One region of the Leuconostoc sp. LN180020 genome, then DNA from elsewhere that is predicted to be linked to it. Evidence: predicted binding sites of a transcription regulator. Region 1 holds the regulator's gene; each other region holds the start of a gene.
The links. Region 1 encodes LexA, which represses DNA repair genes until DNA is damaged. Its sites were predicted from a motif close to CNAACANNTGTTNG; they were not measured.

Region 2: the regulator LexA is predicted to act here: its motif matches at 1,905-1,918, upstream of dinB (DNA polymerase IV).
Region 3: the regulator LexA is predicted to act here: its motif matches at 1,816-1,829, upstream of parE (DNA topoisomerase IV subunit B).

What each region holds. Positions count from the first base shown of each region.
Region 1 covers NZ_CP039736.1:1,327,822-1,332,114, reverse strand. Annotated here, with positions in the region: gene FAZ25_RS06870 (tRNA1(Val) (adenine(37)-N6)-methyltransferase) at 1-387, opposite strand, end outside; gene FAZ25_RS06865 (1-acyl-sn-glycerol-3-phosphate acyltransferase) at 446-1,081, shown strand; gene FAZ25_RS06860 (YneF family protein) at 1,092-1,325, opposite strand; gene lexA (transcriptional repressor LexA) at 1,532-2,167, shown strand; gene pyrE (orotate phosphoribosyltransferase) at 2,217-2,846, opposite strand; gene pyrF (orotidine-5'-phosphate decarboxylase) at 2,851-3,549, opposite strand; gene FAZ25_RS06840 (dihydroorotate dehydrogenase) at 3,590-4,293, opposite strand, start outside.
Region 2 covers NZ_CP039736.1:1,078,662-1,082,954, reverse strand. Annotated here, with positions in the region: gene FAZ25_RS05605 (bifunctional oligoribonuclease/PAP phosphatase NrnA) at 1-730, opposite strand, end outside; gene dinB (DNA polymerase IV) at 796-1,881, opposite strand; gene rplS (50S ribosomal protein L19) at 2,222-2,581, opposite strand; gene FAZ25_RS05590 (phospho-sugar mutase) at 2,703-4,293, opposite strand, start outside.
Region 3 covers NZ_CP039736.1:1,226,925-1,231,217, forward strand. Annotated here, with positions in the region: gene FAZ25_RS06275 (bifunctional (p)ppGpp synthetase/guanosine-3',5'-bis(diphosphate) 3'-pyrophosphohydrolase) at 1-559, shown strand, start outside; gene dtd (D-aminoacyl-tRNA deacylase) at 576-1,025, shown strand; gene plsY (glycerol-3-phosphate 1-O-acyltransferase PlsY) at 1,055-1,666, opposite strand; gene parE (DNA topoisomerase IV subunit B) at 1,870-3,933, shown strand; gene parC (DNA topoisomerase IV subunit A) at 4,057-4,293, shown strand, end outside.

The sequences.
Region 1 (4,293 bases):
AAAATAAGGCGGATTAGATAACACAGTCTCCACCGAGCCTGGCTGAATATCTTCAAATATAGCTTTCATATCAGATTCAATGACTGAAACCCGTTGCGTCAACTCATTCATCGCAATACTACGTTTCGCCATGTCTGCTAGTTCTGGCTGTATTTCGACTAGAGCCAACTTGCCAGTAACTTTAGGGGCGTAAAATAAGCCAACAGCCCCTGTCCCAGCACCAAGGTCAACCGTCAAGCCCGTCCCTTTGCCTTTCACATCAGCAAAATGGGCTAACAATACTGCATCCAAAGAATAAGAAAACATATCTGGATTTTGAATAATATTTATTTTTTGTGATGGCAAACCATCAATTCGTTCGCCTTCTTTAAGAATTGGTTGAATCATTGTTTTTTTCTCGCTTTATCGTGTAAAATGGGTAGATAGTTTATGAGGTGAATAAATAATGAAATTTTATGATTTTCTGCGTATTATTGCAGTTGGTATCGTGTGGGCGGTAACCGGTCGCATTAAATATATGAATAAAGATCGCATCCCGACCGATGATAACTATATATTAGTCGGCCCACATCGTACTTGGTGGGATCCGGTATGGTATGCGATTGCTGCCTATCCGAAGTCTTTCATTTTCATGGCTAAAATCGAGTTATTCAAATTCAAACCACTGGCTTGGTTAATTAAATCCGCAGGCGCTTTTCCGGTTGATCGCAATAATGTTGGTCCAAGTGTCATTAAAACACCTGTTAGAGAACTGAAATCAGGTAACCGCTCGTTAATTATGTTCCCGTCAGGATCACGGCATAGTGACGATTTAAAATCTGGCACGTTAGTTATTGCTAAAATGTCAGGCAAAGCCATTGTGCCAGCCGTTTACCAAGGACCTGTAACATTTGGTCAACTATTTAAGCGTAATAACACGACAATCAATTTTGGAGAACCCATTGTCATTGACCGCAAAGATAAGTTAAACAAAGAAAACATTACCAAATATACCGTTAAGATTCAAGCCGCTTTCGATCAATTGGATGCTGAAGTTAATCCTAACTGGCGTTATATCGACCCTAAACGTGAAAAAAAATAAGCCAAATGGCTTATTTTTTTTGTGACTGTTCACTTTGTTGTTTCATTTGTGCCATCATTTGGTTGAGCTTTTTCTGTGATGGCTTTTGACCCATTGACATCATCATCGACTTCATCATTTCCTCTGAAATTGGTGGATTCTTTGCCAAATAACTCTTCATTGAGTTACGCGCAACAAAGAAACCAATGACAAGTCCAATAACTAGCCCTAAAACAAAGATTAAGATTCCAAATCCTAAATTCATGGTTCAACAACCCCTTAATAAAATGTCTATGAGTTATTATAGCATAAAGTTGCGATTGATAAAGTCGTTCTTTACAAAGATAGCGCACAATTTCTGACAATATTGTGCCGAATTTTTCGAAAAAACGAACAAACGTTTGATTAATTATTTTATTTTAGTTATAATGAAATTACATTAAACTACGTTTAGTAAGGATTAAACCCATCATGGCAATTCAGGAAAGCAAACAAATTCAAGTTTTAAGATTTATTCACGAAGCTCAGCTAAATAATGGTTATCCCCCAACCGTGCGTGAAGTTGGTGAAGCTGTGGGGCTTTCTTCATCCTCAACCATTCACGGTCACATTGAAAGATTGGTCAAAAAGGGGTATCTGTTAAAGGATGCTTCAAAGCCGCGCGCTCGAGCAATTGAAGTGACTGATTCTGGATTAGAGGCACTTGGTGTATCAACAACACCGGGTCGAATTCCAGTTCTTGGTCAGGTAACTGCTGGCGCACCGATATTAGCAGTAGAAGAAGAAGCTACTGAATTTTTCCCAATTCCTGATAATTTGATGCAATTTGATGGCGATATGTTTATGTTGAATGTTCGTGGTAATTCAATGATTAACATTGGTATCCTAGATGGTGACAAGGTCATTGTCAGAAAACAAGATAATGCTGATAACGGTGATGTTGTTGTTGCCATGAATGACGATGACGAAGCCACAGTCAAGCGTTTTTTCCGCGAAGCAGATCATTTCCGTTTACAACCAGAAAACGATGCGATGGCGCCAATCATCCTTAAACAAGTTGCTATATTAGGTAAAGTTATTGGCTTATACCGAGATGCTATTTACTAATAACAAATAAAAAAGCTGACATGGCTTTAAAGCCATGTCAACTTTTTTATTATGCCCAAGTTTCAGGACTTTTTTGCCAATCAGTTAAAGTTGCTAACTGTGATTGATTTAAGTCACCACGAGCAATGGCTGCATGAACTAATTGCGAATAGGTTGTTAATGACTGAAAAGTTAAGTTTTCCGCCGAAAAATTAGCGATGCCGGCTGGCAATTCATAAGAGAAAATCGACACAACGCCAAGAACGTTGGCGCCTTCTTGGCGAACAGCTTTAACTGCACTCAAAACTGACCCACCCGTCGAAATCAAATCATCAATCAAGACAACATTTTTACCCTTTACTTCAGCTCCTTCTGTCTGTCTACCAGCACCATGATCTTTTGGCTTGGAACGGACATAAATCATCGGTTTATTTAACCCTTCAGCAACCCAAGCCGCATGAGGAATACCGGCCGTTGCAACACCACCAATAATGTCAGCATCAGGATAGTATGATTGAATTAATTCAGCTAAACCTTTGAAAATATTTTGGCGTACCGCTGGAAAACCAATCGTCATACGGTTGTCCGTATATATTGGGCTTTTAATGCCAGAGGCCCAAGTAAATGGTGATTCTGGTGAAAATTTTACGGCCTCAATGGCTAATAAATCATTGGCTACTTGTTCTGCATAGTTTGTCATATTCTTAGTCCTTACACCATTCTTGTAAAACACGTTGGTAGGCTTCTAGTGGTGATACCGCTTGCGTAATTGATCGACCCACAACTAAGCCAGTCGCGCCATGATGACGCGCTTTTTGTGGTGTTGTAACACGTCTTTGATCACCATTATCATCGCCTAGCAGACGAATACCTGGTGTAATTCGTACAAATGACTGACTCGTTACTGCCTGAATAGCTTTGGCCTCTTCAGGTGAACTAATCGTACCGTCAACACCCACCTGAAAAGCCATAGCAGCTAAATGGGTCACTGTATCAACTAAACTTGCCTGTGTCAACTGTGTTGCTTGCATTTCCGACTCCGAAAAAGAAGTCAATTGGGTCACGGCCAGCAACTTCATGCTATCAGGCTTATTAGCTACTGCCGCCGCCATCATACGTGCACCACCTGAAGCATGAATCGTTAAATATTGAATATCTAATTTTGAAATACTTGCAACCGCTCGACCGACCGTATGTGGTATATCATAAAGCTTTAGGTCCAAAAAGATTGTGTACCCTTGCTGACGTAACTCATTAACAAATGTTGGCCCTTCTGCATAGAAAAGTTCCATACCGACTTTTAAAGCTGGCTTATCAGTCAAACTGTCAAATTGTTTCAAAAATTTTCTGACAGCAAAGGCATCTGGAAAGTCTAACGCAATAAATACTGGTTCTTGCTGCATATTTATTCCTTTCGCTACGGCGAGTTATATGATAAAATGACTACTTTTTGAAAGTTTTGGTGACTTCTTCAACATTAGAAAAACCATACTTATCTAAAGCACTTGGCAACTCACGAACAATGTCTGCCATTACTTGCTGATTACCTGCTAAAGCTGTACCAATTTGCACAGCACTAGCACCAGCCATCATTAACTCTAGCGCATCATCGACGGTACTCACACCACCAACTCCAATTACTGGAATACTAACTGTTTGAGCTGTCTCGTAAACAAAACGGACTGCAATCGGATGGACTGATGTTCCCGACATGCCACCAGTACCGCGTGCCAGTCGTGCTTGTCTGGTATTTAAATCTAAGCTCATACCGACAACCGTATTGATTAATACGATACCGTCAGCACCAGCCGCTTCAACTGCTTTAACAATAGGCTTAATATCAGTTACATTTGGTGACATCTTAGCATAAATGGGTAAAGTTGTTGCAGCGCGCATAGCATGAATAACTTCCGCAGCTGATTCCGCCGTCACACCAAAAGCCATACCACCACGGTCAACGTTTGGACAAGATAAATTTGCCTCAATAGCTGTGACTTGTTTTGTCGCCGTTAAGCGTTCTGTTAAAGCTACATATTCCCCGACTGTTTCACCTGCTACAGAAGCTAACACGGGTAAGGTTTTGTATTTCTCATGAATAGCTGGCAAAATATCAGCAACAACTGCCTCAATACCAGGATTTGCGAGAC
Region 2 (4,293 bases), 250 kb from region 1:
CAAAAGCCGTTCCAGCGTCACGTAAGTTATATGAAGCAATTAGTTCATTCGTTAAAATGATATAAGCAAACCCTGATGGTAGAATCGTCAAATTTTGCAGTACATAGCCTGATAACTTGGCAGCATTCTCTGTCATAGTTGTCATATTGTAAAGAACAGCCTCATAATCAAAATCATAATTAAAAAGCTCTGATACAACACGGAATGTTTCTTTATCCATGCTATACATAAAGCGGCCAGTGTCACCTACAATACCTGTATAAAGTAGTCGTGCGGCTTTGGCATTCATAACCAAGCCTTGATCTTTCAACACTTCGTAAAATTCGTAAATCATGGTACTCGTTGCCGAATGACCTTCTTTTACCCATTGCCAATCGCCATAAGGTTCGTCATTTGGATGGTGGTCAATTTTAATTGTTTCTAAACCATTAGGCCACCGTTGATCATCAATTCGAGGTGCATTTGCTGTATCAACCATGATTACTAACGCATTGTTATATGCCTTATCAGGTATGTCATCCATAAATATTTCATCCTGTGACATCCATGACAAGCCTGCTACGGCCTTACCAACTGCATAAATTTTCTTTTTCGGAAAACTAGCTTGTAAAATAGCCTTTAATCCTAATTGTGAGCCATACGCATCAGGATCTGGTCGTTGATGCCGATGAATAATAACCGTATCATATCGTTTAATTTGTGTTAAAATTTCTTCTTCAATTCGTGCCATTAATTCGTCTTTCTGAATCGTAATCATTTATCTGCTTCATTACGCCTTCAATAAGTATACCATGTTTAAAACAATGTCATTTCTTCAAATGTACTCGATTGTAAGTTACTAATAGACAAGCCCAGCAACCTTACTGAAAAAGGTGTTTGAATAACTTCCTCAAACACACTCTGAGCCGTTTGTGTTATGAGTGTTTCAGATAATGGCCATGGTGTTTCTCTAGTGATCGCACGCGTAATTGTATTAAATGCATCATCTCTTATTTTGATATTTAATGTACGTCCGGTTAATTGTTTTACTTTTAAAGCGGCTATCATCTCATTGGCTAGTTGCTTAAAGGCTTTATGGACATCAATTTCATTGTGGATAAAATACCTAAAAGTAGCTTCTTTTCCCACTGACTGTTGCTGACGTTGCCACTGCACTTCCCCAAAATGCACGCCTCGTGTTTGCCAGTATAAGTTCTCACCCATCTTACCAAACAATCCTCTCAGTGTTTCTTTAGGTAATTGACGTAATTGTAATCCATTTTCAACTTTTAACGCTGAAAATTTTGCTTTTGTCTTCGCACCTACCCCACGAAAGTCGCCTATCGGTAGTTCAGCTAAAAAGGACAACATGTTATCGTGTGTAATAACCGTGACACCATTTGGTTTGTTAAACTCGGATCCTAGCTTAGCAAGTAACTTATTGTGTGAAATACCTATTGAACTGGTCAAACCCGTTTCTTTTAAAATTTGATGTCTAATTTGTGCGGCTATACTCGCCCCAGACAAGTGTGAATCTGTCATATCTAAATAAGCCTCATCAAGTGCAACGGGTTCAATTTTTTCGGTAAACGTGTGAAAAATGTGATGAATCGTTTTTGATACTTGCCTATATTTTTTGAAATTTGGCGATAGAAAGACGCCCTCTGGCGCTAACTGCCGTGCTTCAACTGCACTCATGGCAGAGTGCACACCTAGCGCTCGTGCAACATAATTAGCCGTCGCGACCACACCACGTCCACCTGTTTCTGCAGGATCACGCGAAATTATTAGTGGCCGATTGCGCAGCTCAGGATTATCCCGCATTTCTACTTGCGCATAAAAAGCATCAATGTCAACGTGTAATATTTTCCTTAAATCAGTTGTTATTAAGAATTCTGCCATATCAACATTATAACATCAACAAGCGAACATAAGTTCGTTTTCAGCAGTCAGCACAAAAAAATCCCTCTGACCGAAGAGGGCAATGGTCAGAGGGAAGATAGCTCGCGCTATCATTAAAATCAATCAGTAATTGGGGGGCTGATTGAAACATTACTAGGGGAGTAATGAAACTCAAATATTATTCGAGTATGTAACTATTATATACCCTCAGAGATTGGTATCCATATCAATAGCTTTGCTATTGTGTTACGCAAATATTACACAGACAACCGCTATACTTGAGCTGTAGTGGCATAAAAATTGTAGTAAAAAAGCACCTGCAATGGGTGCCTTTTTAGGATTATACGTCGCGACGACGTTCCTTGATACGAGCGGCTTTACCTTGCAAAGCACGCAAGTAGTACAACTTAGCACGGCGAACCGCACCAAAGCGTACAACTTCAATCTTTTCAACACGAGGTGAATGTAATGGGAAAGTACGTTCCACACCTACACCTGATGAAATCTTACGAACAGTATATGTTGCTTGAATACCTGAACCCTTACGCTTGATGACAACGCCTTCAAACAATTGGATACGTTCACGTGAACCTTCGACAATCTTGGCATAAACCTTAACTGTATCACCGGCACGGAACTCAGGAATATCAGAACGCAATTGTGCTGATGTCACATTCTCTAAAATAGTATTTTGACGCATTGGTCATTCTCCTAGTCGACAATCTTACACTTGCCCTTAGGCTTGACGCACAGCGGATTATCGTTAATATTGCCATTACGGCTTTTTTAATTATATCAAATAAATTATTACTTGTCCAGAATTACTTTGCAAAGCGCATCAAATCTTCCGAAATAACATCAATTTTAGCTTGTGATGTCGCTTGACTATCGGATTCAACACCAATGTAGAATTTCAATTTTGGTTCAGTACCTGAAGGACGCACAGCCACCCAAGAACCATCTGCTAACCAATATTTCAAGACATTAGCTTTTGGCTGTGGTAATGTTTTTTGTTGACCGTCTGCTGATGTTTCAGTTGCCGTTGAAAAATCTTGTACACGATTGACTGCCACACCACCAATTGTCTTCGGCTGTTCATTACGGAACTTACTGATAATGGCTGACATTTCATCATTGCCATGTATCCCTGGAAAGTCTAGGCTAATTGTCTTTTCTTCAAAGTAACCAAACTTTTCAAATAACTCTTGTAGGCCGTCGGCGAACGTCTTGCCTTGTGACTTATAATATGCTGCTACTTCAGCAAATAACACAAGAGCTTGAATAGCATCTTTGTCATGGGCAAATGGCTTAACCAGGTAACCAAAACTCTCTTCAAAGCCAAATAAGAATTGATGTGATTTAGTTGCTTCATACTCATCAATCGTTGCAGCAATGTACTTGAACCCTGTCAAGACGTCTGCTGTTGTTACCCCAAAACTAGCCGCTATCTTTGAAGCAAAACGTGAAGAAACAATTGAAGTCACAATAGCACCATTTTCTGGTAATGTATTTGTTTCTTTCTTTGCCGTCAAAAGATAATTCACAAGCACAGCCGCAATTTGGTTCCCTGTTAAGACTTGGAATGTGTCATCAGCTAATTTGACAGCTGCTCCCATACGATCTGCATCGGGATCAGTCGCCACAACCGCATCAGCCCCTTCACGCTTAGCATAATCAATAGCCATAACTAAGGCTGCTGCATCTTCTGGGTTTGGCTTCTTAACTGTTGGGAAATCTCCGTCAATCACCGCTTGCTCTTTTACAATGGTATAGTTTGTAAAACCAGCTTGTTGTAGTGCTTTTTCACCAATATACTGTCCTGTGCCATGTAGCGGTGAATAAACAAATTTCAACGAAGCCCCTTCCTTAGCAACCAACTCTGGGTTAACCGTTACTGTGGCAACGTTAGCTAAATACTTATCATCAATTTCTGAATCAATAACTTGCACATGCGCATTTGATTTATCTAAAGCGATCGTAAAGACATCTTGTATATTTTCAAGTTCTGAAACAACCGCCTCAACAGCTTCTGGCACCATTTGTCCACCATCCGCTCCGTATACTTTATAGCCATTATATTCTTTAGGATTGTGCGATGCTGTAATCATAATGCCCGCAAATGTGCCAAGTTCGCGTACAGCAAAAGACAACTCCGGTGTTGGTCGTAAACTGCTAAACAAATAGGCTTTAATACCATGTGCAGATAAAACCTGCGCTGCATCTGAAGCAAATTCTGGTGAAAAGTGTCGCGAATCAAAACTGATAACAACACCACTAGTTTTTGCAGCATTGCCCTGGGCGTCAATATAACGCGCTAATGCCTCAGTGACTTGACGAACTGTGTAAATATTCATACGATTTGTGCCGGCACCCAAAACACCACGCATGCCAGCTGTACCAAAACTCAAATTC
Region 3 (4,293 bases), 100 kb from region 1:
GGCACAGCAAGCAGCCCAAACGGCAGAATTACAGCGTGAATTACTTGAAGAAGGGCACGAGATTAAGCGTGTTGAGACAGCATTAACACAGCGACAAAAAGCTTCAGCTGATGATATTGTGATTGCTGGCGTTGATAATTTATTGGTTCGTTTAGGTCGCTGCTGTACACCAGTCCCAGGTGACCCTGTCAAAGGCTATATCACTAAGGGACGCGGTATTTCAGTGCATCGTCTGGGTTGTCCTAATATTCGTGCAGCAGAAATACAAGGCCAACGCTTAGTTGATGTGCAATGGGAAGATGAATCAGGCCTTAAGCCTAATTATGACGCTGATTTGACGGTTCATGGTGAAAACCGAAATGGTTTGTTGAACGATGTCTTACGATCCATTAATAGCCGGACACGCTATGTTAATTCAGTTAATGGTCATGCGACTAAGAATGGTATGGCGCAAGTGTCACTGTCCATCGGTGTTAAAAATACAGAGCAGTTAACAGCGATTATGGATGCGTTAAATAACCTACCCGCTGTTTATGATGTTGAGCGGACGTTTCATTGATAAAGGAGTTATTTGAATGAAAGTAGTGTTGCAACGTGTGAAGTCTGCACAAGTAACGATTGATAACCAGATTGTTGGTGCGATTAAGCAAGGATACGTTTTATTGGTAGGTATTGAGAATACAGATACAGCAGAAGATATAATGTATCTTGTCCGTAAAATTAGTCAGTTACGTGTCTTTGAAGATGAATCGGGCCGTATGAACTTAAGTATTCAAGATATTGAGGGCACATTTTTATCGATTTCGCAATTCACTTTACTTGCTAATACTAAAAAAGGTAATAGACCAAGCTTCACAGGTGCTGGCGATCCTGTCTTTGCAGAAAAATTATACGCTAATTTTAATGACCAACTAAAATTGTATTCTGGATTAGATGTTGAGACAGGACAATTTGGTGCAGACATGGCAGTCTCTTTGGTAAATGATGGTCCTGTTACAATTTTGTTTGATACGCATCAAAAATAAAAAACCGATAGACAATAGCTATCGGTTTTTTATTTTTTTTTGTGCAGATAATGGTAAAGGCCAAAAGGTACAGTGCTTTCTGTTCCATGAATAATGCGAGAAATATTAGCGCGGTGGCGATAAAAGACAAAAATTGTTAAAGCAACTGCCACAACAGTGAGTACCATATCATGATAATAAAAAGATACGATAACAGCTATACTGAAGCCGACCATTGAACTGACGGAAACCATTGAAGTGAGTAATAACATAACGATGAAAACAGTGGCAATTAAACAAAAAAATTGCGGATTATATGCTAACAAAACACCAGCAGAGGTGGCTACGGCTTTCCCACCTTTAAATTTAATCCATATAGAAAATGTATGACCGATGACGGCTACTAAACCAACTAACATGGGATTAATTGTGCTGTTAAACGCTAACGGTAATAAACCTGCAGCCGTACCCTTTAGTAAATCCAAAACCAAGGTCATTATACCTGCAACAGGGCCCAAAACGCGAAATGAGTTAGTGGTGCCGATGTTGCCGGAACCTTCATCACGGATGTCCTTGTGATAAAATAGTTTGCCAATCCAAAATCCTGGTACCATGGCGCCTAGGAAGTATGACAAAACGAACATTAATACGATTGAAATCATAATTAGAACTCCTCATAATTGTGCCTAAACACAAAGTTAATTCTAACATAAATCATAATAGTAAAGGGGGTAACTTAATTAAAATAAAATATTTCTACTTGTCAGAATCCTTTTTTTAATCTATGATAATATAGATTGACGCATGAAATCGAACAATTGTTCAATTGTGTTATGTTTTAAATTAAGAAAGTTAAAGAGTATTCATGGCAGAAAAAAATCACTATGATTCAGATTCGATAAAAATATTAGAAGGATTAGAAGCTGTTCGTAAACGACCTGGTATGTATATTGGGTCAACTGATGGTCGTGGTTTGCACCATTTGGTTTATGAAATTGTTGATAACGCAGTAGATGAGGCCTTAGGCGGTTACGGTAACGAAATTCGAGTGACGATTCACGACAATAATGCAATTACTGTGCAGGATTTTGGTCGCGGTATGCCGGTTGGCATGCATGAATCCGGTAAGCCAACACCAGAAGTTATTTTGACGGTGTTACATGCTGGTGGTAAGTTTGGTCAGGGTGGTTACGCGACATCTGGTGGTTTGCATGGTGTCGGTTCTTCAGTAGTAAACGCCTTGTCTGAAAGTTTGCAAGTAACAATTATTCGTGATGGGCATCAATGGCAAGAAGACTTTATTGATGGTGGGCAGCCTGTAGGGACACTGCGTGATTTAGGTGCAACGAAAGCTAAATCAGGCACCACCGTGACATTTAAGCCTGATCCATCAATATTTAGTGCCACAGTATATAAGTATGATACATTATCTGAACGTTTAAGAGAATCCGCTTTCCTCATGTCAGGGGTTAAGTTTATTTTAACTGACGAACGCGTGTCACCTGCTCGTGTAGAAACTTATCATTATGAGAAGGGACTTGAGTCCTTTGTTAATTTTCTAAATGAAGACAAAGAAACAATTGGACCGGTTATGACCTTTGAAGGGCAACAAGAAGGTTTAGTTGTTGATGTTGCAGCGCAATATAATGATGGTTACTCTGAAACATTGCTATCTTTTGTTAATAATGTGCGGACACAAGATGGTGGCACACACGAAGTTGGTTTTAGAACTGCCTGGACCAAAGCTTTCAATGAATATGCGCGTAAGGTTAACCTCTTAAAAGAAAAAGATAAAAATTTAGAAGGTAGCGATGTCCGTGAAGGCTTGTCTGCCGTTATTTCTTTGCGTGTGCCAGAACAATTCTTACAATTTGAAGGTCAAACAAAGGATAAGCTAGGTACGCCAGAGGCCCGTGGCATTGTTGATGCTGTTGTTAACGAAACTTTAGGTCGTTTCTTAATGGAAAATGGCGATTTTGGTCAAAATATCATTCGTAAAGCTGTTCGTGCGCGTGAGGCACGCGAAGCAGCGCGTAAAGCTCGTGATGAGAGCCGAACGGGTAAAACAAAGGGCCAAAAAGATCGTCTATTATCTGGTAAATTAGCCCCTGCACAATCGAAAAATGCCGCTCGCAATGAGTTATTTCTTGTAGAGGGTGATTCAGCCGGCGGCTCGGCAAAACAGGGACGAGATCGTAAGTTTCAAGCTATCTTACCTTTACGGGGGAAAGTATTAAACACAGAGAAGGCTAAGTTAGCCGATATCTTAAAAAACGAAGAAATATCGACTCTGATTTATGCAATTGGTGGTGGTGTTGGACCTGATTTTAAAGTTGAAGATACGGCTTTTAATAAAATTATTATTATGACTGATGCGGATGATGATGGTGCGCATATTCAAACACTGCTATTAACCTTTTTCTACAAATATATGCGACCATTGATTGAAGCTGGGCGTGTTTATATTGCATTACCACCGCTTTACCGTGTTAAATATGCATCAAAAAAATTCGAAGATCAATTTGCTTGGACAAATGATGAACTTGAGAGCATTACGAGTCAAAATGATGCCCGTTATGAATTAACACGGTTTAAAGGACTAGGTGAAATGAACGCCCCATTACTATGGGAAACAACCATGAATCCAGAGACAAGAACATTGATTAGGGTTAAAATTGATGATGCTGTGTTGGCTGAGAAACGTGTGACAACGTTGATGGGTGATAAAGTTGAACCACGACGTGATTGGATTGAAGCCAACGTTCATTTTACAATGGACGAAGCAGGTTCTATCCTAGACAACGTTGATGGTGATAAGGAAAGTTCGACAGCTGTATTTGAAAAAATACGACAGAATGAGAAGGGGTATACTACTACCTCTGAAACAGCTGAACCAATTATTACGACTTGGCGTGATAAAAATAATTAGTTTGCTCACGCGGTTGACCAAACAACCATTACCGTGTACAATTGTGCGCGGTATTTACATATTTATTTAAACTATTTGAGAGGAATATTGTCCACTGTCAATGACCGGTGGGCAACTTGATATATGGCAGATCGTATAACAGAGCTCTCACTGGAAGCAGTGATGGGCGAACGCTTCGGGCGTTATTCAAAATATATTATTCAAGAACGTGCGTTGCCAGACATTCGCGATGGCTTAAAGCCAGTCCAGCGTCGTATTTTATTTGCGATGAATCAGGATGGCAATACTTATGATCATCCGTATCGTAAGTCGGCTAAATCAGTTGGTAATGTCATGGGTAATTTTCATCCACACGGTGAC